DNA from 4 places in the Jeotgalibacillus haloalkalitolerans genome. Region 1 is predicted to be linked to each of the others. Evidence: riboswitches for the same ligand, from Rfam matches in the RefSeq annotation. Region 1 holds a riboswitch; each other region holds the start of a gene.

Region 1 (8,084 bases):
ATAAATGTGTATTTTCATCTTAAATTCCCATTAAATACAAATTAAATTATTCATTTTAATCCAGGAAGGGGGGCTATCGTCATTTGCATACCGCTTTCAATTCATTTCTGAAAGGTTTTTCAGAAAATTAAAAAGATCAGACATTTAGCTCATTTTAATCGCGCTCTTCAGGTATCGCTTCTTCCATTTGCCAAACCGATAATTTATTTACTTTTGGTGCACCTTCAATCCCATAAATTTCAATTCCCTTAGACTCTTCAAGCTCCGGAAAAACACGTGATGAAATGCTTTTTTCATTGTTAGCATAAGCTTCAATAATAGATTTATCCACAAAAACTCTCAGTGATAAAGTGTCCCCATTCAATTCTACCGGCCCCCCCTGAACACCTTTTTCAATGTCCGGATTATGACTTGAGCGGCCTCGATCAATATTGAAGGAACCGTCTTCGTTGTTATAAAACAAAAAAGTTTCTTCTTCGTTTCCAGGTGATACCAGTACTTTTAACCCTGCGTGTTTTGTATCGCTGACGTCTAACTCCAGTTCGATTTCCAGCTGGTCACTTTGCACATGTTGCAATGCTTCATTTGCTTCTTTCATTGTGGCATTTTCAATTGAGACAAGTTCTTTTTGTCTGAGAGAAGCGACTTCTTCAATTGGACTAATCCCCAGGTCCTGTTTTTCATTCAGAAATAACTCGATCGGCATTCCTGCCCCGTGCGCCCATCCGGATTCATATTTATCCTGCTCGGAGCGCCGGTCCTGCAAAATACTCGTGACCAGACTGCGCCCCTCATGATCGACAAACCCTTGCGCACCGGTGAAATGCTCTCCATAATCAAATTCACGCGGTTCCTGATGATCCGGTGTAAATGTCATTGTCTCAGCATCCCAGCTGCCAATCCAGTAAAAGGTGAATCGCGCTGCATAGGGACTGGACTCCATGTAATACGGGCTGATCATAAAGACATGTTTTTCCTCACCTGTTTTAGTGTTTTTAATTGGCACCAGGAATGGAAGCTCCCACACATCACCCGTTTTAGGGAATTCCATACTATCTCCAATCAAGAACGGTTTTTCATAATTCCAGTTCTCCATATCAGTTGAACTGTATAAGAGTGCAGTTCCTCCTGCTTCTTCAACTCCGGACCCTACAAGCTGGAACCACTTGTCGCCCTCTTTCCAGACGTAAGGGTCCCGGAACTGCCCAAATAACACTTTCCCCTCAGGCGTAGTCAGGTTTTCCTCCTGAACAGTGACAGCGTCAGCATTCATGTTCCACTCATCCAGCTTTGCATGATCAGGGTTTCCTGGTCTGGCTATACCTGTCATCTGATTAGGGATCATTTCATCGTGTCCGGCTGTATAGAATAGAGCCGGCACACCATTTTCATCATAAGCAGCACTGCCCGACCAGACACCATCCCTGGCTACAGTTCCTTCAGTCGGACTCAGGGCTACCGGCCGGTCCTCCCAATGAATCATATCCTCACTCGTTGCATGCCCCCAATGAATCTGATGCCAAAATGGGCCTGCAGGGTTGAACTGATAGAACAAATGATATTCACCATTATAATAAATCGGCGCATGGGGTTCATTCATCCAGTGTTGTGGTGCCGTAAAATGATAGTTCGGACGATAACGATCTCCTCGATAGACAGTTCGATCATAAGAAGTCTCAGGTGCCGGCAGCTCACCATTGTATTGATTTTTCACTTCATTGACCTGCTGCAAAATTTCTTCTTCCGAAAAAGCACGCCCATATATCGAAACATTGTCCATAAGACCATTAAACATATTTGCCTGAAATACTTCAGAAACTGCAGTTGCCTGATTATGTTTTCCAACCTGCAGCGGTATATTTTCAGCAGGGGTGAGCTGCATATCAGCAGATACTTCTTTTTCAGCAACGACTTTCCCATTGATCAGAATCTGGACTCTTCCTGCCTTCTGGTCAAACTGAGCAACAATATGCGACCATTGATCCTTTGGCAACACTTTTCCTGCCGGAGACCAGAGCTCATGCCACTCCCCGTTCAGGGCAAGCTGAAAGGTAACATAACCGTGTCTCCCCATTCCAACGATAAAACCTTTTTGCTGTTCCCTGTCATGCTGGTTGATGATTGCAGAAGTTTTTCCTTCATCTCCCCATTCATAGGCTCTCGGTGCTACCCATGCTTCAATAGAAAACGACCCTTCAGGCACCTGAACATTCTCAGGAGGCCTCTCCATCCAGTTGGAATATCCATCAAATAGCAGAGCACCATGATCAATACCACTTTTCCATTCAAGACCTGACGGCTTTGCTGCTGTTACATCATCAAGCTGATCCAAGCCAACATCCTTAGCAGCAATCCCGCGTGCTTCATTAAACGCCCATTGATGAAGCGCATCCTCACTTAATACATGAGTGGGTGCCGGTGCATCTTCTACTCTTTCGGTTGACCGTTCATTCACTTCCTGCGTCCTTTCCTGTTCTTGATCCGGAACAGGCTGATCGGTTTGCTGTGACAATATCAGCATCGTCGCTGCAACACCTGCTCCTCCAGCTAATACAAACCATTTTTTATCCATTCTTTCTTCCTCCCTGATTATGCGAAATAAAAAAGACCCGAAAACATGGAAGATCCTTAATGGTCTCTTCCTGTTTTCAGGTCTTGCCTGCTTATCAGTCACAATCCTGCTGTATGAGATTATCAAATTGCTTTAAATCTTAACAGCTCGGATAGAAAGGTTCAAGAATAAAGAGAAAATAGCACTGATTGTGCTCTTCCACAACAGGGATCCTTTCAATTAAAAAAGTCTGCCTGGCAGTCAGTGATTAACTAATTGCCAGGCAGACCTTCATCTAATCATTTTTTGTTATAAATCTCGGATATTGAATCGCGATCGCAATTGCACCTGACAATGCAATCAGAATCGGATAAATGCAATACGGTACAATCTCAGCCGGCGAAATACCAGCGACCCCTGCAACAGCCAGAAGCTGCGCGCCATAAGGGATCACACCCTGCACAGAGCTCGCGAAAATATCAAGTAAACTCGCTGACCTTCGTTTATCTATGTCATACTCATCTGCAATCTGCTTTGCAAGCGGTCCAGCAGTAATAATGGAAATCGTGTTGTTAGCCGTCGCAAGGTTTACTGTACTTACAAGCCCTGCAATACCGGCTTCCCCGCCTTTTTTCGTCTTCACACGTTTCGTTACTGCCTGAAGCAGGGATTCAATTCCCCCGTTTGCTCTGATCAGCTCCACTAGTCCACCAAGCAGAATCGCGATCATCGCGAGCTCCTGCATATTTGTAAAGCCATCACCAATCAGACCGATTAAGTCCATAAAGCTGTACTGTCCGAGCGCAAGACCAACAATTCCTGCAAAAATGATTCCGCCAAGCAGCACCAAAATCACATTTGCTCCGGCTACAGCAAAAATCAATACACCGAGATAAGGCAGCACCTGAACTAAATTATATGGGTTATCCCCATCAATTGAAGCACTGTTGCCGGTTGTCAGCACACCAAAAATGATCGCTGTAATAATGGCGGCCGGTAATACGATAAAGATATTCGCCTTAAATTTATCTTTCATTTTTGTTCCCTGCGTGCGAACTGCTGCAATCGTCGTATCAGAGATGATTGACAGGTTATCACCAAACATTGCACCACTGACGATTGCACCCATAGCAAGCGCCACACCGATATCTGTCTGTTCTGAAAGTCCAAGACCAATTGGTGCCAGCGCAACGATTGTTCCGACTGACGTTCCCATTGAAATTGAGATAAAGCATGCGATCACAAACAGACCGACAATGAGCAGATTCTGCGGCAGCAGTGACAGTCCAAGGTTAACGGTTGAATCAACCGCACCAGCTCCCTCTGCTACTGAAGCAAAAGCTCCGGCTAAAAGGAAGATCACAACCATCAAAATAATGTTCGGATGTCCGCCACCTTTTGCAAGCTGCATCGTTTTCGTCTGAAAATCTGTTTTTCTATTCATGAGCATTGCCACTAAAATCGCTGTGAACAATGCCACTAATACAGGCATGAAATAAAAGTCGCCTGTTAAAATACCTGATCCGATAAAAAGTAAAATGAATACGCCGAACGGAATAAGTGCCAGCGGATTGCTTTGAATATTCTCCTGATTCATTTGTCCGAGCCTCCTGAAATAGTATCGTGCCCTGCTGAATGTACCCACTCCGGGGTGAATTAAACGTTGGAAAGGTTTTTCAGGACACAAAAAAACCTCTCCAATAAGAAAAAGAAGAGGCTTGTATAAGCAAACAACTTTTCTTATCTCTCAGGCAAAAACGCCTGCTGGAATTGGCACAGTACTCAACTTGCGAGTCCGCTGCCGAGGCTTCAAAGGGCCAGTCCCTCCGCCTCTCATCATAAGAAGATGGTTATGAAGTTTTTATTGATTGTTGAAATATAAGTGATTCACTCGGATAAGTCAATACAATCATTTAAATTAAGAATATTCAATCTCTCTTCAGGCACTTTCCGCTTCACTTTTTACTCTTTTAAGGAAATCGAGTACAACTTGATGATCCTGCTTATTACCGGCAAATTTCAGCATTGCCCTGCCTATAAAATTAGCTCCCTTATTTTCACCTTCATAGATGAGTCTGGTCTGCTGTTCGCTTTCTTTTACCAGTTTAAAAGAAAAGGTCGTGTCAAAGGCTTTGCCAAGAACAAAGTTTACTTTCTTAAACTTTTCATTTTCATAATCTTCATAAGCGAGGGTATGTACAATATAAGTCTCCACGCGTTTACCCTCACCGTACTGCTGCTGATGCTTTGCGCCAGCTACAGTCTCCTCACCTTCCACAAGCTCGTGTGATAACACCTTTGGCATAATTCTTTTGATGTTTTTATCTTTGAATAAGTCCCATACATGTTCAATGTTCGCAGTAATGATTGTTTCTTCTTTCCATGTGATCATTGCTGTCCACCCTTTCGTTTTACCATAAATTGAACTTAATCTTTATTTTAAACTATAGAGTCGGTACAGCCTAAAAAGTCATCTGCACGTCTGCAGATGACTATTCGATCAATATCATTTTCCCGTATAAACATCAATCGCATCCCGTAAAAATACTGCTGCGCCTTCAAAGTGTTTGTCATAATACGCAGTAAACCGCTCGTCGCTCACATACATATCCCCAAGACCTGCATGCGCCTCTTTTGTATACTTTGGCCAGGTAAAGCTCAGCCATTCCCTATGCAGTGCAGCTGCTTTTTGTGCCTCAGGCGAAGCAGGATCACCTGTTTCATAGCCATTCTTCAGGGCTTCAAAAAGTGCTTTCTCCACTTCATTCATCCGTCTAAAGTCAGCCTCAGACAACCCCATCATTTTGGCTTTGCTGTCATCTACAACATGATCTCCATATTGTTCACGCACTTCTTTTCCGTACTTCTCTTCATTTTCATCAATCATCTTTTTCTTAAATCCTTCAAACTTCTCCTGATCTGACATTGGAGTACCTCCTTCTTTGCTTTCAATCGTTTTCTTTACGGTTGAAATAATCTGTTCAAGACGGGTATGCTTTTCCTCCAGTTTTTCAACGTGCTGCTGCAAAGCTGAGATCAGATCAAAATCCGGGTGATGAATGATATTTTTAATTTCCTCAAGGCTCACCTCAAGCTCCCGGTAAAAGAGAATCTGCTGCAGCAGATCCAATTCCTTCTGACTGTAAATCCGGTAACCTGAGGAACTGATTCTCGCAGGCTTTAACAGACCAATCTCATCATAATATCTCAGTGTGCGGCCGCTCACACCGGACAGCTTTGCCAGCTGCTGAACTGTATATTCCATCTAAACCCCTCCTGACAGATTAAGCATAAGGCTTTACGTTGCGTGAAGGTCAACAGATATAATCATATTTTTTTATATAAATATTATAAATTGGAAATGAGCGTTTTTAACACCCTCATTTTAGGTTAAAGAAGTAAGACATACATAGAATTTGCGGGGTGAGAAAATGAGCGGATCTGATTATACAGTAGGCTTGATCGCGGCACCGGGATATCCAAAAGAATTAATTGATTCGCTGAAAGCTGACCTGCCTGAACTGCTGGATTATTATGTTGATGATCATCGGCACTGGAAAATAGACTGCTCAATTGATTCTATAACAGGTGGCACTGATCAGTCTGAAGAAGTGATGAGGGCCATTTTATCATTGAGAGACGAGAACAAATGGAATTTTACAGTAGCGATTACAGACCTTCCACTGCTTCAGGGTAAAAAAGCGATTATCGCAGAAGCATATGAAGAGGAGCGTGTTGCTTTAATCAGCCTGCCTGGTCTTGGCGCAGTTCCGCTTGCACGCAGAGTCAGGGATTCAATCCTGCAGCTTGTAAATGAAATGTTTTATACAACGTCTGATGAGGGCCGGAGAAGAGCTGAACAAAGGCTCGAAAAGAAGGATCAGACAGAAGATAAAGAACTAAAAACAAGAAATCCAAAGAGGCTGTTAGGCAGAAAAGGGTTTGATAAAGTATCACCAATTAAAAGAGAAACACCTGAAGATACAGAAAATATTGATGTGAGATTTAAAGTGAATTCATACTCCGGCAGTGCTTTGCGTCTGTTAACCGGTATGGTCCGTGCTAATAAGCCATGGGTCATGTTTTCATCATTCAAGAAAGTCATTATGCTTGCTTTTACAACCGGCGCTTATGCACTGGTGTTTCCGACCTTGTGGATGCTGAGCAATGAATACAGCGTCTGGAGGATGTTCCTGCTTTCAAACATCTCAATCCTTGCAATGGTATTCTGGATTATCTCAGCGCATCAGCTGTGGGAGAAAAAGCAGTTCACCGAAAAAGCATCACATCTCAGGAAGCTTTATAATGCTTCAACGTTTCTGACACTCTTTACGTCTGTTTGTTTTTATTACTTGCTGCTGTTTGTTTTATTTTCATTTGCGGTGATTTTATTTATTCCAATGGGGTTGCTGCAATCTGAGGTTTCCCCGGATGTCGGGTACGTGAATTATTTCTATATTGCCTGGACAGCAACGAGTATTGCCACAATTATCGGCGCACTCGGTTCAGCCCTTGAAGACGAAGAAGTTGTCCTGTCTTCCACCTATGGCTACAGACAGCGCCAGCGGTATGAAGAGATCAGGAGAATCGAAGAAGAAAGAGAACAGTAATATGTAATTGCAGAGTCCTTTTGAAGCATCCGCTTACGGGAGGACTCTTAAAAATACTCAGATAATCAGTTTTTCCTTTTTTATCATTGGTTTAATTGACAGAACACGGTCATAGTGAAAAGTACGCACAGCTCTTCTCTTCAGACAGTAAGCAGTAAATGAAGCTTCCCCAAGCTTTCTGATCCGCACTCTTCGCTCAGAACAGACGCCATCGCTTTTCATATAAATTATTTTAACTGTAAGACCCTGCTGCCAGTAGCGGAATAATTTCTCTTTCATGATCATTCCTCCTTGTACTTTCATTATACGAACAAACGTTCTTAATGTAAACTGAAAAGCTGCTGTGAAGGTACTCAGCGTTCATTATTTATTTTTGTTCCCGAAAGGTTAAAAAGAATGGAAAATGGGTAAAAATTATCATATTATATTTTCTATCAGCATTTAGTTCAATAATATGAACTGAATGGATCATAATGAAGCAGGTGAAGAGATTGATATTATCTGAAAACAACAAGGAACTTGCAAGGTTCATAGAAACAGCACTTGATTACACCAGAGCAGGGTTGATCATTACAGATTCCTCACTGCCTGACAATCCGATTATTTATACGAATAAAGGTTTTTTGGATATGACAGGCTACAGTAAAGAAGAGGTGCTTGGACAGAACTGCCGTTTTCTCCAGGGTGAAAAAACTGATTCAGCAACGATTGGAAAGCTGAGAGATGGGATAAAAGCCGGTGAATCTGTAAATGTGCAAATCCTGAATTACACGAAAGGGAATAAAATTTTCTGGAATGAGTTATTTATAGATCCGTTGTATTTAGATAACAAAGTCTATTTTGTCGGTGTTCAGAAAGATATCACTGAAAATATGCAGCAAAAAGATCAGCTTAAGGCTAATGTGAAGGAAATGGAGCAAATG
Region 2 (8,084 bases), 180 kb from region 1:
TCACCTTTTTCGACTTTTTCAAGAATGCAATCAAAAGGTTTGTCTGCCGGATCGCCTGTCTCCTGATAGCGCTGCTCCATCACAAACTGTGCAACATCGAGTCCTGACAGATCCATGAGCTCAAATGGACCGATCGGATGGTTCAGCGCTTTTTTGCAGATCAGGTCAATGTCCTTAAAGTCTGCAATGCCTTGTTCATACAGTGAGACTGCTTCTTTTTGCAGCGCGCCTAAAATGCGGTTCGCGACAAATCCTGAGATCTCTTTTTCCAACAGTACGCCCGTCCGGTTGATCACGCGGCATACCTCCATCGCAAGTGCTGCCGTTTCATCACTTGTCTTATCGCTTTTTACGACTTCAACCAGGTCCATCACGAGCGGCGGGAAGAAGAAATGCATATTCACGACTTTATCCGGACGACCGGTTACGTCTGCAATCAGGCTGTTGACGATGGTTGAGCTGTTTGTTGCAAATACTGTGTGAGGAGGCGCGTATGCTTCAAGCTTTCTGAAGACCTCTCTTTTGACAACCAGTTTTTCCGTTACGGCTTCAATGACGAGGTCTGCCTGCTTTACAGACGCTTCAAGATCCTGTGAAAAGCGCAGGCGTTGAAACGCTTTCATTTTATCGTTTTCAGAAATTTTATCTTTTGATACCCAGCGGTCCATGATGGCATGAAGCTTTGACTCTGCGTCCTGCAGTGCTTGTTCGTTGATGTCCTGAATGACTGTTTCGTATCCGCCGAGCGCACATAGCATGCCAATCTGATGTCCCATACTGCCTGATCCAATGACTGTTACGTTTTTCACTTCATTCATGTTGTTTCCTCCTTTGTACTGACCGGTTGGTATGTTTGGTGTAAAAAAAGAACTGAACTGACTTTGCTAACCGTTTCGCTGCGCTTCAGGCGGACGCTTTCCGCGGCCGGGCGGTGAGCCCGCAGGCTTCGCCATGCTCGGTCTCACGCGTCCTTTCCTGCCGCAGGAGTCGCCGCCTTACGCTCCGCTGCACTAAAATAAGTATAAAAAATTTCAACTGCTAATTTATTTTTTAATTCTAATCTTAAAGCTCGATTCCTTTTAAAATCATATCTGTAAATAAACGCGCAACTTCTTCTTCAGACTGGTCACCTTCTGGGTTGTACCACTGGTAGCTCCAGTTGGCCATGCCTAGTACGCCGAATGTTGCGATTGAGGCATTCAGGTCTGAACGGAATTCGCCTGTTTCGATGCCTTCTTTGATCAGATCTTCAATTGTCAGTCTGAACTGATCACGCTTTGGGATAATCTCAGCAAGTCTTTCCTCATTCAGGTTTCGCATCTCCCTGAAAAATACCTTTGCACTGGCGCCCTGCGTTTTGATATTGCTAATCAGCATATGCACCATCTCATACAGCTTTGTTTTACAGTTTTTCGACTCATCACGCATGATGTTTTCCTGCTGCTCGAGCAGATCATTGATATAGCGGAGCTGAATGTCCATCAGCAGCTCTTCTTTGCTGGAGAAGTAATAGTAAAACGTTCCCTTGGTCACGCCATTTGCGTCTACGATATCCTGAATCGACGTTTCGCTGAATCCCTTTTTCTCAAATAATCGTATACTTTGTTCCGTAATTTTTTCCTTCACAGTCTTCACGCCTCTGTTTTTAAAAGTATGGCTAAAATTATATCACACGCTCTTACATCGCATGCGTGCCGCCATCGACAATGAGCACGTCACCAGTCACATAAGCAGATGCTTTTGAGGCAAGAAATAGCGCAGCCCCTTTTAGATCATCATCTGACCCGAACCGCTTCATCGGCGTCACTTCCATGATTGGGTCCTTCCCCTGATCAATGATTGCTTTTGACATTTTCGTAGGGAAAAAGCCCGGCGCAATCGCATTGACGTTGATATTGTGTCTGCCCCATTTGACAGCAAGGTCCTTCGTCATCGTAATGACCGCACCCTTACTCGTGTTGTAGCCAATTGTGTCCATCACTCTGGGATCCGTGCCGCCAAGCCCTGCAACTGAAGCAATATTAATGATTTTGCCTGACTGCTGCTCAATCATTTTTCTTCCTGCAGCCTGACTCATTAAAAATGTACCCGTCACATTGACGTCCATCACCTTCCGCCATGCTTCTAGCGGCATGTCTTCTGCACGTGCGCCCCACGTTGCCCCGCTGTTATTCACTAAAATATCAATCGAACCAAATGCTTCTACAGTTTCATTCACTGCACGCTCCGCATCAGCCGGATTCGAAATATCACACTGCAGCGCAAGCGTATTAACCCCAAGCTTTGCTAAACGGTCTGCCACTTCCTGACACGCTTCAAGCTTTCTTGAACAAATCACCACATTCGCACCAGCCTCAGCAAACCCTTCAGCAATCTGCTCACCAAGTCCGCGTCCTCCACCCGTTACCAGCGCTGTCTTTCCCGTCAGATCAAACAATTCCATTACCTTCATTTTTCATTCCTCCCGTTCCCCTGATATTTTTTCAGCTCAAGTCTGCCAATCTGTGCGCGGTGCACCTCATCCGGTCCATCCGCAAGCCTCAGCGTTCTTGCACTTGCCCAGTGAGCTGCAAGCGGGAAGTCCTCTGATACACCTGCTGCACCAAGCGCCTGGATCGCCCGGTCAATTACCTTGAGTGCCATTGAAGGTGCCACGACTTTAATCATCGCAATCTCCGCTTTTGCCACCTTATTGCCGACTGTATCCATCATATAAGCAGCCTTTAATGTCAGCAGTCTCGCCTGCTCAATCTCAATCCGCGAATCCGCAATCCACTCACGGATCACGCCCTGACTCGCAAGCGGTTTGTCAAACGCTTGACGGTCCACAACACGCTTACATAACTCCTCAAGCGCACGTTCCGCTGCACCGATCAGCCTCATACAATGATGAATTCTTCCCGGTCCAAGCCGTCCCTGCGCAATTGCAAATCCTTTTCCCTCACCTAAAATCATATTCTCTGCAGGCACTCTGACATTTTCAAACGTAATCTCCCCGTGGCCATGCGGCGCATGATCATAGCCAAACACCGGCAGCATCCGCTCAATCGTCACACCCGGCGTATCAAGCGGCACGAGAATCATCGACTGCTGCTCATACTTATCAGCACCGGGATCCGTCTTCCCCATCACAATGCCAATCTTGCACCTTGGATCCCCGGCACCCGACGACCACCACTTTCGGCCGTTAATCACATACTCATCACCGTCCCGCTCAATCCGCGCTTCAATATTTGTCGCATCAGATGAAGCTACATCAGGCTCGGTCATCGAAAAGCACGAGCGGATCTCACCGGCAAGTAACGGCTTCAGCCACTTCTCCTTCTGCTCCTCTGTTCCGTACCGCACCAACACTTCCATGTTCCCGGTATCCGGTGCATTACAATTAAACACTTCTGGCCCAATCATCGAACGCCCCATGATCTCACAAAGCGGCGCGTACTCTACATTGCTGAGGCCAGCCCCGTACTCACTCTCAGGCAAAAACAAATTCCACAGCCCCTCAGCCTTTGCCTTCTCCTTCAGCTCTTCCATGATTGGCGGCACCTTACTCCAGCGGCTGTCCCCTTCATTTACCTGCCGCTCATACACCGTTTCATTCGGATACACATGCTCCTCCATAAATGAAGTGAGCTTTTTCTCAAGATCTTTCACCTTAGCAGAATAAGAAAAATCCATACTTCCATCCCCTTTTGTTTTACTAACTAACCGGTCGGTATGTATGGTTTTAGTATAACGGATTTGGTATTGGAGTCAACTAAATAATGGGAGGGATTCTGTCACCAGCCAGGAGATTGAAACGGTGCAGGGCTTAATTTAGTGGAAAATCTATAGAATTTTAATACCTTAGAATCTAGCATTACATAAATTAAAACTTTATATATTTTAAGAACACTTGCCCGGCAATACACCTTCACCTTTCCTATAAAACTCTAAAATCATTTCGTCTATTTTTTTCTATCAGGCTATTGTACAGGCATTAAGTCACTCCTTTTCATATACATATTAATGCAACAACAACTATGAAAAGGAGAGATTTAAATGTGTTGCGAAAAAAAAGATTCATGTGTCTGTGGTATTGTTCACGAGATTGTGAGAATTCAGGACGAGGTAGCTGCTAACAATAATGGGTGCTGTGTAACAGGATGTGACCAGGCAATCAGAAAACTGCTATCACCAATCGGGACTAATGGGAATGGAAATGGTCCTACTACTATTCCCTTCGCACTTTACTGCAAGGGAGATTGCAAACCGTTTATCGGAAGTGGCGTATACAAATCACCTGTTGGCGGATCTGGAATGACCGCTTTAAAGTGTGTTGAAACACCTATCTTCCGGGCAAAAAAGTTTGTGGATAAAGATAAAGACAGAGAAAAAGATAAGTGCTGCGTCCAGCTGGAATTACTACTTCCAGTTCCGATGGGAGGGGGTGCGCCTGCAGCATCAGTAAAAGAAAAAGAAAATGGAAAAGCAAAAACAATATGCGATTTCTTCCCTGGAGACAGCATCAGAAACCTGCAGGCAACTGGCATCTGCCTGACAGTAGACTTGAATTGTTTCTGCGGTATCGTATGTCTGGATCCAATCACGCCTATATCTGTATCTGAGTTTGACAGGGTTTAAAAAACGAGGACTAAACGTTAAGGGTCTTTGGACTTGAGCGAGGCAGCAAAAGGATACAACCGAGTATCTTTTTGCTGCTTTTTTTGAATTCTATTTAGAAATTATACATTTTGGGAAATTTGCTTCCAGTTATTGAATTTATGATAAGGTAATATTAATTATTTTTACTATTTACAGGTTTTTTATCATGCGCCTGCCAGTGAAAATTTTAATAGTAGAAATCTATGGGGGAAATGTTATGTGGATCATATTAGGTTTTATTGCAATCGCAGCAACACTAATTAATATTTATTTGTTTTCTGCAGGAAAGGATTATAAGCTCGCAATGGCTGCAGGCTTATCATTTACAGCACTCACACTTTGTGCAGAGATCAGCTTTGTAGCGGGGCAGGTAGCAAGAGAAGACTGGTCAGCTGTCAGGGAAGTCGTTAATTTTCAATGGGCACTGTGGGTATTAACAATTATTTCGATCATCCTGAATGTCTTACCAGTATTTTTAGAGCGTAAAGATCAGAAAAAAAGAATGAATGCTACTTCATCAAACAGAGTAGCAAATTGAAATATGTTTCAAGTGACAGAGATAACTCCTGCATCATTACGTTAAATGATGCGAGAGTTATCTAACTGGCGTTACAATTTACAGTTCTACAAAATAAATTGATGAATATACTTGTGATACCTCCACCTTCTTATTTCTAAGGAATTCGAACTTCAGCCCTCAAACGAATATAAACCAGTGTACGTATCCCCTTCCCAACTTCACAAACAGCATTCTTTGACAGAAAAAATAAATATTGACAGTCCATCTGCGTTTCGCTAATATAAAAACCAAGTATTTTTATCGGGATACTTCATAAACTCAATAAATCGTCTTATCAAGAGAGGTTGAGGGACTGGCCCAATGACACCTCGGCAGCAGACTGACTCATCAGTACTGTGCCAATTCCAGCAAGTGTTTCTTGATAGATAAGACTGGATTGATGTTTTTTCTTCCAGTTTATTTTTCTGACTGGAAGTTTTTTATGTTTAAAATTCATTTAGAGGAGGAAGTTTTGTGGACATTTTTTTAGTTAGTGTCAATTTATTCGTGTTAGCTGCTCTCATTATTTTTCTTTACGTTCTTAAAAAGAAGCACGTATCATTTTCGAAAAGGGTTTTACTTGGTTTGGCATTCGGGATTATCCTTGGATTTGCATTGCAATGGATCTATCCATCCGATTCTGCCGTTATTACGACGACGGCTGATTGGTTTAATTTGATTGGCGGTTCTTACATCAGGCTGTTACAGATGATCGCGATCCCGCTGGTTTTCATTTCAATTCTTGCGGCTTTTACGAAGCTGACTTTAACAAAGAATATCGGAAAAATCAGCGCACTCATTATCGGGATTTTGGTTGGAACGACTGCGATTGCAGCTGCTGTCGGGATTGCAACTACTGCTGGTTTTAACCTTGAAGCGATTCAAATCGAACAGGGTGAAGCGGAAACAGGACGCGCTGCTTCATTAGAAGAAACGTATGGCACAGTAGAGGATGTAACATTTCCGCAGCAAATCCTTGCTTTAGTTCCGTCAAATGTTTTCCTGGACTTCACAGGTGCACGCCCGACTTCCACGATTTCAGTTGTCATTTTCGCAGCTTTTCTTGGTCTGGCGTTCCTTGGTGTCAGAAGAAAACAGCCGGAACAGGCAGAATTATTTTCTAAGATTGTCGACTCTCTTTATGCGATCGTCATGCGCGTTGTGACATTAATTTTAAGATTAACGCCTTATGGTGTGCTTGCGGTCATGGCGAGAACGGTCGCCACAACAAACTTTGATGCCATAGTCAATCTCGGCAAATTTGTGATTGCTTCGTACGTTGCACTCGGTGTGGTCTTTATTATTCACTTGATCCTGCTGACAATCTCAGGCCTAAACCCAGTTACGTTTGTCAAAAAAGCATTTCCTGTTCTCGCTTTTGCGTTTACAACGCGCACAAGTGCCGGTGCTCTGCCGATGAACATCCGGACTCAGCAGAATTTAGGTGTAAAAGATGGGACGGCTAATTTTGCCGGCTCATTTGGATTATCTATCGGGCAAAACGGCTGTGCAGGTGTTTATCCTGCCATGCTCGCGATCATGATTGCGCCAACCGTCGGAATCAATCCTCTAACACCGTCGTTTATATTAACGGTCATCGCCGTTGTGGCAATCAGTTCCTTTGGTGTTGCAGGCGTTGGAGGCGGCGCAACCTTTGCTGCAATCCTTGTCCTGTCAGCCCTGAACCTTCCGATCGGCTTAGCGGGTCTGTTGATTTCCATTGAACCATTGATTGATATGGGAAGAACCGCTGTGAATGTGAGTGGCAGTATGACTGCCGGGGTGTTGACGAGTAAGGTGACGAATGAGTTAGATGTGGATCTGTATAATGACCGGTCTACGCGGGTTAGTGTGGAGGCTTAGAGATAGCGAATTAAAAGCAATGCTTATGCTTGCTCTTTGATTTATGTCACATATCCACTAATTACAAGTCGGCTATGGACTTCTATGTTTTTACGCAAAGGAAGTCTCCGTACCCAAGATATATTTACTGCAGATCGTTAACATTTAAAACGACCTTGAAAAGCATTGCACTTTTCAAGGTCGTTTTGTTTATTTCAATTGATTTGATAATGTCCAGACTAACATCTGACTATAATTAGCCTTCGATATCTTCCATATCATCAGGATAAACATACTTATCAAATTCTTCCCCAGTAGCTTCGTCTACAATAGAAACCGTAACTTTGGCTGAGTCAATGTCCTCTCCGTCATACACCTGATAAATCATTCCTGTCATTCCTAAAGTCAAAATACCAAATCCATCAAAGCTATTTTCAAAAGCTTCCTTCTCAACAGTTACAGTAAATTCGTCAAAAGAGTCATTATGAGATATATCTTTGATCGAAACAAAATCTTCACCTGTAATGAGCTCATTCAGTGACTCTTCCATACCAGCTTCGATTTCCTGCATCATTTCCTTATGATCTGATTTAGACATTTTATAGGTTAAAGAACCGTCATCATTTTTCGTTACATCTTTTGCACCATCTTCTTTTGCCTCAGCGATAAGCTGGTCAATATCTTGACCTTCAAACATTGAAGCTGGAAGTGTCAGTTCTACATTTAGTAACCCCTTGTCCACTTCCACAGATTGTTCCTCTTTGTTTTCCTTTGAATCCTCTGCTGTACCAGAACCGTTACTTGTATCTTCTTCTGATGAACAAGCTGCCAAAGCAAGCATTGAAATTAATAATAAAAGGTAGCTGAATTTTTTCATATTTAAGTAAACCCCCACATAATTCTAATTTATGTATTTTAACACCAGTACATGTTAGCACAAATTAGTGAAACATTATACCTATACTCTAGTATTTGTATAATTAACACTATTAAAGAAATGATTTTTTAAGTGAAAATTGTTTTATATAAATGCATTCTA
Region 3 (8,084 bases), on a different contig from region 1:
TGCGCAAACACAATCGCAGACACACTTGCCTCAGGTTCCATCATAAAGCCGTCTGTCAGCTGAACGCCGATCTCCTCAGGACGGATCAGCTTAAACAGTTTCTCCTGGTCCTCAAGCTCAGGACACGCCGGGTAGCCGAATGAGAAGCGCTGCCCCTGATATTTTGCACTGAAGCGTTCCTGCATTGTAAAGTCAACCGGATCCGGGAAGCCCCAGCGGTCTCTCATCTGCTGATGCAGCAGCTCTGCAAAGCCTTCAGCTGTTTCAAGTGCAAGTGCCTGAAGCGCATGACTTTCAAGAAACCTGCCTTCTTCTTTGTATTGCTGTGCTTTTTCGCGGATTCCCCTGCCGGCAGTGACAGTAAAGAATCCAACGTAGTCCATTACGCCGCTTTCTTTTGAACGGAGATAATCAGCGAGGCACAGATATGGTGCTCTTGGCTGACGCGGGAATGTAAAGCGTTCAATCTCCTGACCCGTTTCAGGGTGATAGATAATGACATCATCACCTTCACTTTGAGCAGGGAAGAACTGATAAACAGCAGCAGGTGTAATTAATCCTTCCCGCTTCACATCTTCAATGAGATGATCTACGGTTTCTTTCACCTTCAGTGTTTTTTCATCTTTTTCTTCAAGCAGCCTTGAGATTTTTCCTTTCACACCAAGGTGATGACCAAGGAGCATCTGCATATTGATATAGGCTTCAACGTGAGCGACTGAATAAGAGCTGATCACGTGGCGCTTTGTATCATTTGGTACAAATACCGTTGCTTCTGCTACAGACGGTTTTTTAAGCACACCTACTGCTGCTTCCCTTGTTGGTCTCGGCTCCTGTGCCTGAAGCTTTTCCTGTTTGGCGAGAATTTCTTCGCTGAGCTTTGCACGCTCAAGCTCATCCTGCAGCTGGTTGGCAAGGCTGAGTCCGTTCATGGCGTCTTTTGCATATAAGACGAGTCCATCATAATTGTTTGAGATCTTCGAATCTACAAATTTACGTGACAGGGCTGCACCCCCAACCAGGATTGGTACTTCAAGTCCTTTTTCACGCATATCCCCGGCAGTAATGACCATTTGCTGCGCTGATTTAACCAGCAGACCTGATAAACCGACAATATCCGGTTTTTCACGTTCAATCGCCTCAATTAACTCAGGCGGCGTTACTTTGATCCCGAGGTCCACTACCTCATATCCGTTATTACTTAAAATAATTTCAACGAGGTTTTTACCGATATCGTGCACGTCTCCTTTAACGGTTGCAAGGATCACTTTCCCTTTGGAAGAAGACTCATCAGTTGCTTCCATATGCGGTTCAAGGAAGGCAACGGCTGCTTTCATCACTTCAGCACTCTGGAGCACTTCGGCAACGATCAGCTGATTATCATTGAACAGTCTGCCTACTTCTTTCATACCCGTCATTAAAGGCCCGTTAATGATCGACAACGGCTCATCAAACTCTTTTAGTGCCTGTTCCAGGTCGGGAAGCAGTCCTTCTTTCGTTCCTTCAACGACATAATAGGCTAGCCTTTCATCCAGCGTCATATCCGGAAGATCAGAAATGGTTTCTTTCTTTTTCCCACGGTAAAATGCCGTGAAGTCAGCGAGTGTTTCGTCAGTGGTTTCAAATAAAAGCTTTTCAGCCATTTTGACTTCTTCAGGATCAATGGAGGCAAAGCGTTCAAGCTTTTCTGTGTTAACAATCGCATAATCCAGACCAGCGAGTGTACAGTGATACAGGTATACAGCGTTTAACACTTCACGTCCAACCGGCGGGAGACCGAATGAAACATTACTGACGCCCAGCACAGTCTGCGTCTCCGGAAAGGCTTCTTTAATTAACCGGATCCCTTCAACTGTGGCGTTGGCGGAACCGATATACTGCTCATCACCTGTTCCGACCGGGAAGACAAGCGGATCAAAAATAATATCTGTCGGATCCACACCGTAATCTTCTGTTAAAATTTTGTAGGAGCGTTCAGCAATTTCAAGCTTTCTTTCAGCTGTCACACCCATTCCTTTTTCATCAATCGTGCCGACAACCAGTGCGGCACCGTATTGTTTGGCAAGCGGTACAACTGCATCAAAACGTTCCAGTCCGTCTTCAAGGTTGATTGAATTGATAATTGACTTACCCTGTGAATAGCGCAGCGCCTTTTCAATGACCTTTTCGTCAGTTGAATCAATGACAAGCGGCACTTTAACTTTTTTAACGACTTCCTGCATAAAGACTTCCATGTCCGCTTCTTCTTCACGATCGGGGTCCGCAAGACAGATATCAATGACATGCGCACCCTTTTTCACCTGGGCGCGTGCAATTTCAGAAGCCTCTTCAATTTTACCTTCTGCGATCAGGCGCTTGAATTTTCTTGAGCCGATGACGTTTGTACGCTCACCGATCATCAGCGGGCGCATCGACGGATCATCATAGATCAGCGGCTCAATACCGGATACCGTGTGCTCTTTTTTAGGCTTATGTCTACGCGGCTCATAATGCTTCATGGCTTCAGCGATCGCTTTGATATGTGCAGGCGTTGTCCCGCAGCAGCCGCCAACAATGTTCAGCCAGCCTTTTTCAGCAAATCCGCTCAGCTTTTTCGCAAGGGTCTCAGGTGTTTCATGATAGACACCTTCTTCATCAGGCAGTCCGGCATTCGGATAACAGCTGACATAAGACTGATTGATTTCTGAAAGTGAACGGATATGATCCTGCATAAACTCAGGTCCTGTTGCGCAGTTCAGCCCCACGGATACAGGGTTCATATGCTCAACGCTGATATAAAAAGAGTCTATTGTCTGACCCGCAAGCGTTGTTCCCATCGGCTCAATTGTCCCTGAGATCATCAGCGGCAGTTCTTTACCTGTTTTCTTGAATGCATCCTGAATACCGAGGAAGGCACTTTTAACGTTCAGTAAATCCTGACTCGTCTCAATTAATAACAGATCCGCACCGCCATCGATCAGCCCTTTTGCCTGTTCAGCATAAGACGCTTTCAACTGTTCAAAAGTGGCGCCTCCTGTTACGCTTAACGTTTTTGTTGTAGGACCCATAGAGCCTGCAACAAATCGCGGGCGCTCTTCAGTAGACCATTTCGCAGCGGATTTTTTCGCAATTTCAGCGCCAAGACGAGACAGTTTATACGCATCAGAAGCGATATCATACTCTTCCAGCACCACGCTCATACTGCCAAATGTATTAGTTTCCACGATATCTGCACCTGCTTCAAAGTAGGCGTCATGGATTTTTTCTAATAAATCCGGACGTGTACGGTTCAGGTTTTCGTTACACCCTTCAAGGTCTTCCCCACCGAAATCTTCTGCTGTCAGGTTCGCATCCTGTAGCATCGTGCCCATCGCACCGTCCATAATCAGGATTCTTTTCTCAAGCTGTTCATTGAATAATGTGCGCACGTTGGTTTCCTCCTCGCTTTGCCGCCTGCTCATTGGCATAGCGTGTTAGTTCTGCTGTCATTTCATAGCGCATAAATGGTGTAATCAGGTAGATGCCATTAAACAGATCAAGCGCTGTATCAATTAGAGACTTTGTAATCGCAAGCCCTTCCTGATATGACTTTTCACGATCTCCTGACACTGCAGCCATGCGGTCTCTTACCTGCTCAGTCAATTTGATACCCGGTACTTCATTATGCAGAAAATCTGCATTTTTACTGCTTGTCAGCGGCATCAGACCAATATATACAGGTTTGCCAAGATCTTTTACTGCTTCAGCTGTCTGAATCAGCTTTTCCTCTGAAAATACAGGCTGACTCATAAAGTAATCAGCGCCGGCTGAGATTTTTTTCTCAAGACGCTGTACCGCTCTTTCCACACTTCTGACATTCGGGTTAAAAGCGGCGCCAATGGTAAAGGATGCTTTTTCTCCGAGGTCTTTCCCTGACATGGACATCCCGTTATTCAGCTGTTGAATCATTTCGATCAGTTCAAACGATGATACGTCGTAAACTGAAGCCGCACCAGGGAAATCCCCAACCTTTGTCGGATCACCTGTGACAGCAAGTATATCGTGAAGTCCAAGTGTATGAAGTCCCATCAGGTGACTTTGGAGGCCGATCAGGTTACGGTCTCTGCACGTTAAATGAACGAGCGGACGCACACCCTGCTGCTTAATCAAATAACCGAGTGATTCATTGGAAACGCGCGGGCTTGCCAGGGAATTATCAGCAAGTGTAACGGCATCCGCTCCTGCTGCGCCTAGTGCTTTCGCGCCTTCAATAAAGGTATCTGTATACAGCTTTTTAGGAGGGTCCAGTTCAACAATGACTGACTTGCGGTCTCTGACAATGTCTGTGAGCGGCTCAGGCAGATCCTTCTGTCTTGAGCGCACCACGATTTTTTCAGCTTTCTCTACTCTTTTTTCAGTAATTGGTTCAAGACCTTTCAAAGCCCGACTGAATGCTCTGATATGATCAGGTGTCGTTCCGCAGCACCCACCAAGCAGTCTCACGCCCTGTTCTCTGAATGCAGGCGCCACCTCTCCAAAATAATCGGCATTGTTGCTGTACTGAAGAGAACCTTCTGAGTAAGATGGAAGACTGGCATTTGGATAACAGGACAGATACGCCTTTTCCGGCAGCGGCACCTGCTCAAGTGACTTAATCATATGGAATGGTCCCTGCCTGCAATTCAGCCCGACTACATCCGCTCCAAGCTGTTCAAGCTCAAGCAGTGCTTCAGCGACCGGCTTACCATTTTGCATGACATCCGGCTCCTGAACCGAAATATGCGCGATAATTGGCAGATCCGTTTCTTTTCTGGCAATTTCAATGACTGCTGCCAGTTCCTCAAAATCGTAATACGTTTCAAACAGTAAACCGTCTACTCCCTCTAACAGTAAACAGTAAAGCTGTTCCCGGAATGTCCGCTTAATTTCATTCAGATCAATGGACTGTGGACGGAAGCTTCTGATCCCGCCGATTGTACCGAGAATAAACGTATCTTCTTTTGCCGCAGCCTTCGCGTTTTTAACAGCTGCAGTATTAATTTCTTTTACTTTTTCCTCGAGACCGTATCGCTCAAGCTTATGATAATTTGCTCCATAAGTATTTGTCTGAATGACATCTGCTCCTGCATCTATATAAGCCTGATGAATCTGCTGTATATGTGTTGCATGTGAAAGATTTAATTCTTCAAAGCACTGGTCAGAACCATATGAATACAGGAGGGTTCCCATTGCGCCATCACCAATCAGTATCCGTTTTTTCATTTCTTCAAGTAAATTCATTTCGTCACCCTTCCTGCTTAATAACGTGTATATACAAAAAAGCCCTCTTTCATCATAGATAAGAAGGCTTTAGACAACTAAGCTTCTTATCTTCCCTGCCTATTTGCAGGATGGATTTAGCACCTTTTCACTGATGTGAAGGTTGCTGAGGTTTCAACGGGCCTTGTCCCTACGCCTCTCTTGATAAGAATCCACGCTATTCAATTAATTATGACAACTTTACAAGAAAGAGGGCTGTTGTGTCAATAGGAGCGGTGATTAAAGTGTATTTAAATGTGATCTGGTTCATTCTCTTAAAAAAAGAGCCCGGGACCAGGCCTCAGACTCTTGAATCGTTTCGCTGCGCTTCAGGCGGACGCTTTCCGGACGGAGGTTGCTGAGCCTCCTCAGCCTGCGGCTTCCGGGGTCTCAGCTTCCCTCTATTCGTCCCGGAGTCGCCGCCTTCCGCTCCGCTACACTAATATTTCATTAAAAATTCTATATTTTTACTCTACATATTTAAAAACAACTTAATCTAAAGATGTAATTCCCGGCAGTCTCCATTCAACTTCTTCTTCACCGATTGTGCCTAAGAGTTTGAATGCAGTTGTTGATGCTGATTCGTATTGCAGTGAGCCTTCAGCTGTTTCTCCTGCTGCGATTGTCCATTCTGATGGATCGCCGTATGCCGTTTTCTCTTCGTCTGAAAGATCTGTCAGTGTAAAGTCTTCTGATGATAATGATACTTCTTCTTCACCGTTATTGGTCACTGTCATGTTAATTTCAAACATACGGTTTGTGTCATCGATCTGTTCTGCTACGCCTGTGTCAGTAACTGTTAGCGTGATGTCACCCGCTGTCACTTCGTCCCCAACGAGATACAGTTCAGGTTCAGCGCTTTCTTCGCTTTCAGACTCCTCTGCTGAAGTATCCTCTGTCTCTTCTGCCGCTTCTTCTGTTGCTGTTTCTTCTTCTGTTTCTGCTGACTCTGATGATTCGTCTGAGCAGGCTGCCAGCATAAGTGCAGCTGCCATTGCAGATACTAACCAAAATTTCTTCATATGGAAAACCCTCCTGAATATGTATGTCTGGGTTCAGTATGATTCGTAAATCGAAACAAATCAACTAATTACCTTTAAAAGGAAATAAGTTTAAATCTTCTCTATCTTCGCAATATTTTGTTAGAATTCATTTAAAGGAGAGATGTATAATGTGCGGAAGATTTTCGCTGGTAGAAGCGATGTATAATCTGCAGCAATATTATCAATTCGAAATGCGAGATGATTTTCTTTATACACCTAACGAAAACCTTGCACCGAGTCAGCAGGCTGCAGCTGTCGTTCAGTTAAATGGCACCCGTTATCCAGCTTCATTCAGGTGGGGGCTGATTCCGCCATTTGCAAAAGATGAAAAGATTGGTTACAAAACGTTTAATGCGCGGTCTGAAACAGTAGCAGAAAAGCCAAGCTTCAGGAAAGCCTTTGGGTCAAAGCGCTGTCTTATACCGGCAAGCTCGTTTTATGAATGGAAAAAGTCAGGGAAAGAAAAACAGCCTTTTGAGATTAAGAGGCTTGACGGAGAACCGATCACATTTGCAGGCTTATGGGAGTCATGGCGGAATGGGGACGAGATCATCAGAAGCTGTACAATCTTAACAACTGAACCAAATGATCTGATGGCTGATATTCATAACAGAATGCCCGTTATACTTGAGAAAGACAGGTTCAATCAGTGGCTGAATCCGGAAGAAAATAAAGACTCTCTTAAACAGCTCCTGAAGCCATGTGCAAACGGGCTGCTGAAGGCTGAAGCAATTTCAGACGACAGATTTAAAAGGTCCGGCACCTCTTAGTTAAGAGATGACGGACCTTTTTGTTATACACCCTGTTTTTCAAAACGGTGAAGCTTTCTATTCTCACCAATGACAATCAGAACATCGTCTTTTTCAATCCGGTCATCCCCGCTAGGTGATACAAGCATATCGTGCCTTCTGTAAATTCCGACAATGTTACAGCCAAATCGGTTTCTGACATTCAGTGCAGCGATTGTTTTGCCGATAATTTTTGGCGTTGCCTTAATTTCGACCATTGAATGCTCTTCAGACAGTTCAACATAATCAATAAAATGCTTTGAAGCCAGACGGTGGGCAATTCGTCGTGCCATATCTTTTTCGGGACGGATGACACGTGTTGCACCTATCTTTTCAAGAACCTTCTGATGATACAGACTGGAGGCTTTTACCCAGATTTCCTTGACTCCAAGATCAGTGAGAATAATCGTTGTTAAAATACTTGCTTCAATATTTTCCCCAAATGATACAACAACCAGATCAAAGTTTCTGATTCCGGCCTGAATCAGAAGCTGTTCATCCTGTGCATCTCCCTGGATGACATGTGTAGCAATATCAAAGTATTTATCCACTAACTCTGCATTGCGGTCCATCGCAAACACTTCTGCACCGATTTCGTGGAATTCTTCAACAAGATGTCCACCAAAGCTGCCCAGTCCGAGTACTGCAAATTGTTTGTTCATGTCAATCCTTCTTTCTCATTCACTTACTTTTAATAAACAATACGTGAGAGCTTATCCTCCAGGTTATTTATAAAAGTAAGCTTTTGCATCGTTTTGATCTGATGAAGAAATGGAGCGTGCTCCGGCTTCACTCCGGTTATTGTACACTCAGTTCCGAACAGTGAAAAGCCTTTAATCATTTTTATTAATTCATCAACACCTGCGTTGTCCATCTGACCGACTGATTGCAGGTCTATAATCACTTCATCGATGTGATTCGCATAAATATTATTTAAAATCCGCTGCTGATTATTTTGGATCAGAGTAACGTTTAAATCCCCGAAGATTGGGATCAGCAC
Region 4 (8,084 bases), on a different contig from region 1:
CTCTTTCAGTACAAGGCTCGTTGGTGAATAATAAGCATAATCAAGCGTAATTTTTTCCGGCTGTTCATCTGAACTGGCGTTTGCTGAGCATCCAGCGAGGACCCCGATTGCCGCTGATGATAAGATAAGTGCACTTAATTTATTCATTTATATTCCTCCCTGTTTACTCAGAATTATGTTTAAAAGAAACGGACAGCTTTTACTGTCCAGTTTCAAAATGATATTTGACGAGCTCCCCCCATTTTTCAAATTCAACGAGGAAGCCGTCATGACCAAAATCTGTATCGACTTCATGAAAGTCAGCTTCAGGTACATAGCTGATAAACTGTTCAATTACGTTCGGCGGGTATAGCAGATCCCCCTTAAATCCAATGCCAAGCAGCTTTGACTTAATCTTCCCGGCTGCTTCCTGAATACTGCCGTGATACCTGCTGATATCGTGATGATTCATCGCATATAAAAGTGTCAAATAGCTGTTCGGGTCAAACCGTTTCGTGATTTTTTCACCCTGGTATTTTAAATAGGATTCCACCTGATAAAATGGCTGCTTTTCTTCCACTTCTTTTTCTTCTCTGTTGAATCTGCCTGTAAACAGGTAGGGACTTCTGTAAGTGACAAGACCGACCATTCTGGCAACCTCAAACCCTTTTACGTCAGAGGCATTTTCATACAAGCCGTTGTTCCAGGCCGGGTCATTTTCAATCGCATGAATTCCGATCCGGTTGAAAGCTATCCCGTAATCACTTAATGATGGCGTCGCTGCAAGGAGCACTGCTTTTCCCATAAAATCAGGATAGCTGATGCACCATTCAAGTGTCTGCATACCGCCGAGTGACCCGCCTATGACACCGTGCAGGCTTGTGATTCCAAGCTTCAGACAGGCGTGATACTGGGCGTTCACCATATCTTTTACCGTGATAAATGGAAAGGCTGTGCGGTACTTTTCACCGTTTTGATTAAGTGAATCTGGACCTGTAGAACCGCTGCAGCCGCCAAGAACGTTAAATGTAATCACCTGAAACTTTGTTAAGTCAATGTAAGCATGTTCACCGGCAAATCCACGCCACCAGCCCGGATCCTGCTCCGTTCCGACTGACTGGTGCGTCCCGGTTAACGCGTGACAGATCAGGATCACAGGTAATGACGGATCTCCTGACCGCTCATAGCGGAGAGAGACATCATCTATCACTTTTCCGGATTCAAGTGTCAAAGAACCGATGTTAACTGTCCCTTCACGATGCATGACCTTCTCAGTTAATGTCTCTCCCATGGTGGTTCCTCCCTTACGAATGCGCTGGTACTGCCGCTTTTTCAATCGCCTGATTTAAATCGTTAATTAAATCTTCAACAGATTCAATACCGACTGATAATCTGATTTGCTCTTCCTTTACGCCGGCTGCCTCAAGATCTGCAGCTGTCAGCTGTGCGTGTGTTGTTGAAGCCGGGTGAATGATGAGTGATTTCGCATCCCCAACGTTAGCAACATGTGACCAGAGCTGCGTATGATCAATCACTTTTCTGCCTGCCTCGCGTCCACCCTTAATGCCAAATACAATAATTGATCCGGCTCCTTTAGGCAGATACTTTTTCGCCGCCTCATATGATGAGTGGCTTTCAAGACCCGGATACTGCACCCAGTCAACTGAAGGATGCTGATCCAGATACTCAGCGACTTTCAGCGCGTTTTCCACGTGACGCTCCACTCTCAGATGCAGCGTCTCAAGTCCCTGCAATAAATAAAATGCATTTTGAGGGCTGAGGCATGCGCCTGTATCACGCAGCAGATTCACCCGCAGCTTTGCGATAAATGCCGCTGCTTCAAGATCCACAAAGCGTAATCCGTTATAGCTTGGGTCAGGCGTTGTAAAATCCGGGAAGCGTCCGTTATCATAATTGAATGTTCCTGCATCTACAACGACACCGCCAATCGTTGTGCCGTGTCCACCGATCCATTTCGTTGCTGAATGGACAACGATGTCTGCCCCGTGTTCAATCGGTTTGTTCAGATAAGGCGTTGCAAATGTGCTGTCAACAATCAGCGGAACGCCTTCTTCATGAGCGACTTTTGCCACTCCTTCTGTATCAAGTACATGCAGACTCGGGTTTCCAATCACTTCTGCAAAGACAGCCTTCGTTTTCGGACCGATCGCTTTTCTGAAGTTCTCCGGGTCTGTCCCGTCAACAAATTTTACATTCACACCGTATCTCGGCAACGTCTGGGCGAAAAGGTTGTAAGTGCCGCCATAAAGATTTGCAGCAGCGACAATTTCATCTCCTGCGCCTGCAAGGTTCAGTACTGCATAAGTGATTGCCGCCATGCCGGAAGCTGTTGCCACAGCACCGACTCCGCCTTCTAACAGCGCGATTCTATTTTCAAAAGCAGCGACTGTCGGGTTTCCGATTCGTGTATAGATATTTCCTTCTTCAGCAAGTGAGAATAAATTCTGCGCATGCTCAGCGCTGTCAAACGTGTAAGACGTTGTCTGATAGATCGGGATTGCTCTTGAATTCGTAGTCGGATCTGATTCTGTTGCACCGTGAAGTAATAGCGTCTCAATATTGTATTGCGGCTGATTGTTGGTCATGAATGAATCTCTCCTTTAGTGAGTTGATGGATTTTTTTACAGTGAAGTTGTAACTGGATGAAGGTGAAAGGGGAAAACAAAAACCCCCTTCATAAGAAGAGGGTTATATATCCTCCTCTTATCTTTCAGACCTTTTCAGGGTCTGTAGGAATTAGCACCTTTCCGTATCAGGATTTGATACGTTGGTTGCCGGGCATCGCAGGGCCTAGTCCCTCCGCCACTCTGGATAAGAGTTATAAAGTTGTAAGTACATGTTGTGTTTGCTCTTGTTGAGGATTATAAAGAGTCTGAAAAAGGAAGTCAACCTTTTTCTGAATATTTATTTTATTGGGCTTTGAATTCTATTACCTCTGCTTCTGGATCGGACTGAATTTCTATGTGTGCCGGAACCCGCAGATGGATGACACTCATGCCACTCGAATAATTTAAGCCTGAAGCCAGGTCCGCACGCTCCCCTTTCATGAATTGCTGTGCGGCAACCGGTGGATTAAACTGATTGAACTGAAGCCTGTTGGTGTGAAATGAGTTTTCTACATTCACTGTACCAGCGGCAATTGACACTTCTGCTCTTTTGATGGTTTCCGTAATGTCATAACCATTTAATACGACAGGTGTTTCATAAATGTCAATCAGAATTTCACGGTCAACCTCTTCATCTTTTGTAACAGCAATTAGCACATCTCCATAAGACGACCCATAACCTGGCGCAGGAATAATCAGCCGGTCCATTGAAAAATCATACTGCTTTTGTTCCACCAGAAATTCAGGCGCAATATCATCAAACCTGTTTTGCTGAGCGGGTCCATACAGGTCAAAGTAATAGTCTGATGGTTCCGCTTCTGACATGGCATTCGTGTCATCAGCTGATACCGGTAAAATATAATATGCAGCCATAGCAACCAAGAGAACGCCGGAATAGATGATATAGATCAGTCGGGTACGCAACAGCTTCCCAGTAAATATTCTTTGTTTTTTGGGCTTTAATTGCTGCTCTCTTCTTCTCCAAAAGAGTGTGAAAATCAGTAAAACGAGTGCGATTGGAAGTATTTGAACAAGGAACATCATATTTCTCTCACCTCACTATTATTGGTCAGCGCTACTGCCAGACCATACAATATGACTGCAGTAAAAAGTGCTTTTACCAGAAAAATCAGCAGTGAGCTTTCCTGAACATAAAAGAGATGAGCGAATTCAAATAGAACGTAGTTTTGCAGGATGTTCGGAACAAATATGATTGCCGGGATCAGTGCAAAAAACAGCTTACTGATCTTCAATAATGTTCCAAACAGATACCCAAGCGCAACAGCCATTAAGTAATACCCGAACATACCGGCACCTGCAATGAACAGTTCCCCGGGTGACCCTACCGTTGAAAGCCCGGGAAAATACTCTGCCGGACGTACCAATAACATAATGAGATAAATCAGATAGCTGCTCAATACAGTAAAAATGGCAGCAATCAAGACAACAGAAGCAAACAGAATTGCATTGGAAACCTGAGAAATGAAACGGTTTGTAACAAATGAGAAATCTTCATACAAATAGTTTTTAGCAGTGAGCATAGCCGGCGTAACGAACATCCAGAATATCGTGAAAGCAAAAACAGTATTCGTCGAGTAGGTTGACACTTCAATCGAAAACAAATCATTAGTCGTCGCCATTCCTCCAGATCCAATCGCAGAGAATATAATCCCGATCACCTGCAGAAGAACAAGACTGCGCAGCAGATACGTATAGGAATACCATTTATAAATCACTTGCTGCCGGATCACATCACCCGTGCTGACTGTTGCTAAAGACATCATCAATCCCCCCTGTATTTCTTCTCGTCATATACACACACAAATCACTCGCAGACACCGGCGAAAATCTAAGATCACGCGCAGCTGCTTTCTCAGCCGCAGTAAAATGATTTTTCACAACCACTGTTGAGAATCCGCTTTTTTCTTCAAGACGGGCAATCACTTCCTGCTGATCTGACCAGCTTTTAACCTGAACAGTCGGGCCGGTGACAGCCATCGCATACTCTTTTACTTCTTCGATCGGGAGATGCAGAACCGAACGTCCCCCATCAATCAGCAGCAGATCTTCAATCAATTCATCAATTTCATCAAGGTGGTGACTTGAAATCAGAATCGTTCTCGGATGTGCAAGATAATCCTTCAGCAGTGCCCGGTAAAAATCTTTTCTGACTGAGGCATCCATGCCGGTTGTCGGCTCATCAAATATCGTCAGCGGACAGCGTGCTGCAAGACCAAGGATTCCGAAAAACGTATTTTTCTGTCCCTTAGACAGATAATCCGTTCCAACATTCATGGGTAAGGCAAAATACTCCGCAAGACGCTGTGCAAGCTCTGCGTCCCAGTTCGGATAAAAACGGCTGTGGTGATGCAAAATGTCTTTCGTCGTCAGCGCATTCGAGAAAACAGTGTATTCATCAAGATACATACTGTTGGCAGATACCTTCAGGCTGTTAAAGGGCTTTTCACCGAACACACTGATGTCCCCGCCTGTCTTTTTTAAATAACCGGCGATCGTTTTCATGAGCGTTGTTTTACCAGACCCGTTTCTTCCGACAATGCCGGTAATCGTATTTTCCTGAATGATAAAGTCCGCATCTTTTACACCGGCACCGTTTTTGAACCTTTTCTCAAGATGTCTGCATTCAATAACCGTCATGACGTTTCCCCTTTCCGGCGACTTTGCTCCAGCTGAATCATGTGGATCAGATCTGTTTCTTTTACATTCAGGTGTTCTGCCTCGGCAACTACATCGGATACAAGCGCTGCCAGAGTTTCGTTGATTCTCCTGTGGCGGATCTGTTCAGCCGCCTCTTCTGTCACAAACATCCCAAGTCCCCTTTTCTTATATAGAATCCCTGCATCTGCAAGTATGGTCAGCCCTTTTGCTGCTGTGGCCGGATTGATATTGAACTGATCAGCCAGCTGGTACTGCGAAAACATCTTTTCATGTGCTTTAAATCGTTCATGCAAAATTTCTGTTTCCAGCCACTCTGCAATCTGTATATAAATCGGTTTTGTACTGTCTGCATTCAGCATCAGCTCAGTCACCTCCTTTATCTGATATAGTGCATTACTGTTGTAATGTACTATATAGTATTTTGTAATCTTTGGCAATAGGTGTTTGTGGAAATTTTTGATATTGGGCGCGTGCGTTGGTTCGTGGAAAAGTGAGGCATGTTCGGAGAAAACATGTGGAAGTTCGTAGAAAAACATGGTGCGTTCTCAGAATAAACAGGGTGGTCCTTAGAAAAATAAACAAGGTTCACAGCTTCATGACGAAAGACTCACAAAAAAACTGCACAATTGCTGTGCAGTTTTAATTCGTATTTATGATTTCAACACCTTTGCCAACGGATGAACGCCTATACTTTGTATAAATAGCGACAGCAATACGGCAATAAAGGAAACGGTCATCACGGTTTCAATTTCTCCCGTGCCAGAGGCCTCGAGTAATAACAGCAGCACAACTGACATCGTTCCTTTCACTCCGCCAAATGAAATCAGCAGTGATTCCTTCCAGGACAGGTTCCTGCGGATCGGCGGCACGCTTTGAGCGGTAAGCACGACAAGCAGGGTTCTGATCACAAGTGACAGGATAAATACAATCGCCGCAAAGCCGAACCACTCCCATTTCAAATAGTCGACTGCTGTAAATCCGATGAGTAAGAAGACGAGTGATAACAGCGTCGGTTCGACTACATCCCAGAAGTGATCGAGTGATTCCCGGTAATGATCCTCTTTATTAATCCTGTTAAATTCCCAGGAAAGCATCAGTCCTGCTGCAACGGTTGCCAGCACCCCCGAGATGCCAAACGATTCCGCAAGCAGAAATAATCCGTAAGCCATGATAATGCTCAGCATGACCTGATACTCCTGATGATGCGTGAAATGAACTGCTCTGCTGACAATCCAGCCGAACACAACTCCGATCAGTGCGCCACCGATCGCCACATATAAGAATTCTCCCATAAACGAGAAAAACGAAAAGCTTTCATGACCCTGGTGAATAGATAACAGTGTCGCAAAAATAACATAGCTTGTTCCATCATTGATCAGTGACTCACCTTCTACAATGTCACCGACTTTTTCATTATCCAGAGACTTATGTAAGATGGAAGTCACTGAAACCGGGTCAGTCGGTGTCAGGACAGCTGCAATCAGCAATGCTTCTGTAAAATCAAGCGGTACAAACCACGTGGCAATCAAATAAATGACACCACCCAGTCCGAGCACTGTCAGCATCAGCCCGACAGTACTGAGCAGTGAAACCGCCCAGCTGTTTGTCTTTAAAGCCCCAACTGAAAACTTGTAAGCTGAAATGAATAACAGCGCGGGCAGGATGATTTCATACAGTGCTTTTTCAGATAATTGAATGCCTTCAAAAAAAGGAATGAAAAATAAGAGCATTCCGATGCCGACTAAAACGGGTGGTCTTGGAAACACCTGTGTCCGTTTATCAATTGTAAAAATGATATAGCCGATCAACAAAAGAACGACAATCTGAACCGGCTCCATCTGACGCACCTCCTTATCTCATAACGGCACCGCCCGAGATTTTCACAGATTCACCAATGATATTTTCAGCAGCATCTGAACATAAGAACAGAATGGTTCTTGCCACTTCTTCAGGCTGTGTAATGCGCCCGGAAGGCAGCCCTTCTTCAACGACCTTTAATTGTTCTTCAAAAGAACGCCCGGCACTTTTTCCTTTTTTCTGAATCGCATTACGACCCATTTCAGTATCCACAAATCCCGGACAGACTGCATTTACTCTGACACCATGCGCTGCAGCTTCATGAGCGAATGCCTGAGTAAAGGCAATCACTGCAAACTTGGATGCGGCATAGGCAGTGTTTCCATGTGTTGCCCTCAGACCGGATAATGACGATACATTCACGACTGCTCCAGCCTTTGCTTCCTTCATTTCCGGGTAGACGAGCTGCGTGAGTGCCACGGTGGAAAAATAGTTCAGCTCCATCACCTTACGCATATCTTCTTCTGACAAATTTTCAACCGTATCACCTCCGGATATACCGGCTGAATTGACAAGTGCTGTAACCGGTCCGGCATAATCTTTTGCTTTTTGAAGCAGTCTTTCTCTGTCTTCAGACTCGTTCAGATCTGCTGAGACAATTAACAGTTTCGCTTCGATTCCTGCTTCCTGGCATTTTTCTTTCAGATCATCGAGCTTATCTATATTACGCCCGGCAGCTGTGACTGCTGCGCCGGTTTTTAGTGCCTCTATGACTGTGTGCCAGCCGATTCCACCGGTTGCGCCTGTGACTAAAATGTGCTGATCTTTCAATCCATCCTGTGCAAAAATCATTGGTCATCCTCCTAAAAAGTATTTAGAAGTCTTTACCACTGATTTTTGCGGGCAAACAAAAAAGACTGGAACAAATTGTTTCAGTCTTTTCAACCGTTTCGCTGCGCTTCGAGCGGACGCTTTCCGGACGGCGGTTGCTGAGCCTCATCA

Evidence for each region. Region 1 has a riboswitch for S-adenosylmethionine ahead of UFB30_RS11280 (Na+/H+ antiporter NhaC family protein). Riboswitches for the same ligand answer to the same signal wherever they lie in the genome.
Region 2: another riboswitch for S-adenosylmethionine. It lies ahead of UFB30_RS10265 (L-cystine transporter); the one in region 1 lies ahead of UFB30_RS11280 (Na+/H+ antiporter NhaC family protein).
Region 3: another riboswitch for S-adenosylmethionine. It lies ahead of UFB30_RS14380 (bifunctional homocysteine S-methyltransferase/methylenetetrahydrofolate reductase); the one in region 1 lies ahead of UFB30_RS11280 (Na+/H+ antiporter NhaC family protein).
Region 4: another riboswitch for S-adenosylmethionine. It lies ahead of UFB30_RS13505 (O-acetylhomoserine aminocarboxypropyltransferase/cysteine synthase family protein); the one in region 1 lies ahead of UFB30_RS11280 (Na+/H+ antiporter NhaC family protein).

What each region holds. Positions count from the first base shown of each region.
Region 1 covers NZ_JAXQNN010000003.1:226,038-234,121, reverse strand. The annotation lists gene UFB30_RS11285 (GH32 C-terminal domain-containing protein) at 155-2,572, opposite strand; gene UFB30_RS11280 (Na+/H+ antiporter NhaC family protein) at 2,847-4,148, opposite strand; SAM riboswitch class I at 4,289-4,396, opposite strand; gene UFB30_RS11275 (SRPBCC family protein) at 4,491-4,943, opposite strand; gene UFB30_RS11270 (MerR family transcriptional regulator) at 5,058-5,816, opposite strand; gene UFB30_RS11265 (MFS transporter) at 5,983-7,161, shown strand; gene UFB30_RS11260 (transcriptional regulator) at 7,219-7,440, opposite strand; gene ytvA (YtvA family blue-light photoreceptor) at 7,653-8,084, shown strand, end outside.
Region 2 covers NZ_JAXQNN010000003.1:47,254-55,337, reverse strand. The annotation lists gene UFB30_RS10295 (3-hydroxyacyl-CoA dehydrogenase family protein) at 1-818, opposite strand, end outside; gene UFB30_RS10290 (TetR/AcrR family transcriptional regulator) at 1,063-1,626, opposite strand; gene UFB30_RS10285 (SDR family oxidoreductase) at 1,679-2,452, opposite strand; gene UFB30_RS10280 (acyl-CoA dehydrogenase) at 2,449-3,678, opposite strand; gene UFB30_RS10275 (CotY/CotZ family spore coat protein) at 4,042-4,623, shown strand; gene UFB30_RS10270 (hypothetical protein) at 4,862-5,182, shown strand; SAM riboswitch class I at 5,493-5,596, shown strand; gene UFB30_RS10265 (L-cystine transporter) at 5,678-7,066, shown strand; gene UFB30_RS10260 (hypothetical protein) at 7,302-7,922, opposite strand.
Region 3 covers NZ_JAXQNN010000006.1:69,526-77,609, forward strand. The annotation lists gene metH (methionine synthase) at 1-3,437, opposite strand, end outside; gene UFB30_RS14380 (bifunctional homocysteine S-methyltransferase/methylenetetrahydrofolate reductase) at 3,385-5,235, opposite strand; SAM riboswitch class I at 5,319-5,425, opposite strand; gene UFB30_RS14385 (DUF4352 domain-containing protein) at 5,745-6,275, opposite strand; gene UFB30_RS14390 (SOS response-associated peptidase) at 6,425-7,066, shown strand; gene UFB30_RS14395 (potassium channel family protein) at 7,090-7,746, opposite strand; gene UFB30_RS14400 (STAS domain-containing protein) at 7,776-8,084, opposite strand, start outside.
Region 4 covers NZ_JAXQNN010000005.1:105,584-113,667, forward strand. The annotation lists gene UFB30_RS13495 (aliphatic sulfonate ABC transporter substrate-binding protein) at 1-147, opposite strand, end outside; gene metX (homoserine O-acetyltransferase MetX) at 200-1,270, opposite strand; gene UFB30_RS13505 (O-acetylhomoserine aminocarboxypropyltransferase/cysteine synthase family protein) at 1,284-2,585, opposite strand; SAM riboswitch class I at 2,701-2,818, opposite strand; gene UFB30_RS13510 (hypothetical protein) at 2,910-3,650, opposite strand; gene UFB30_RS13515 (hypothetical protein) at 3,647-4,387, opposite strand; gene UFB30_RS13520 (ABC transporter ATP-binding protein) at 4,359-5,264, opposite strand; gene UFB30_RS13525 (GntR family transcriptional regulator) at 5,261-5,647, opposite strand; gene UFB30_RS13530 (cation:proton antiporter) at 5,936-7,123, opposite strand; gene UFB30_RS13535 (SDR family NAD(P)-dependent oxidoreductase) at 7,137-7,934, opposite strand.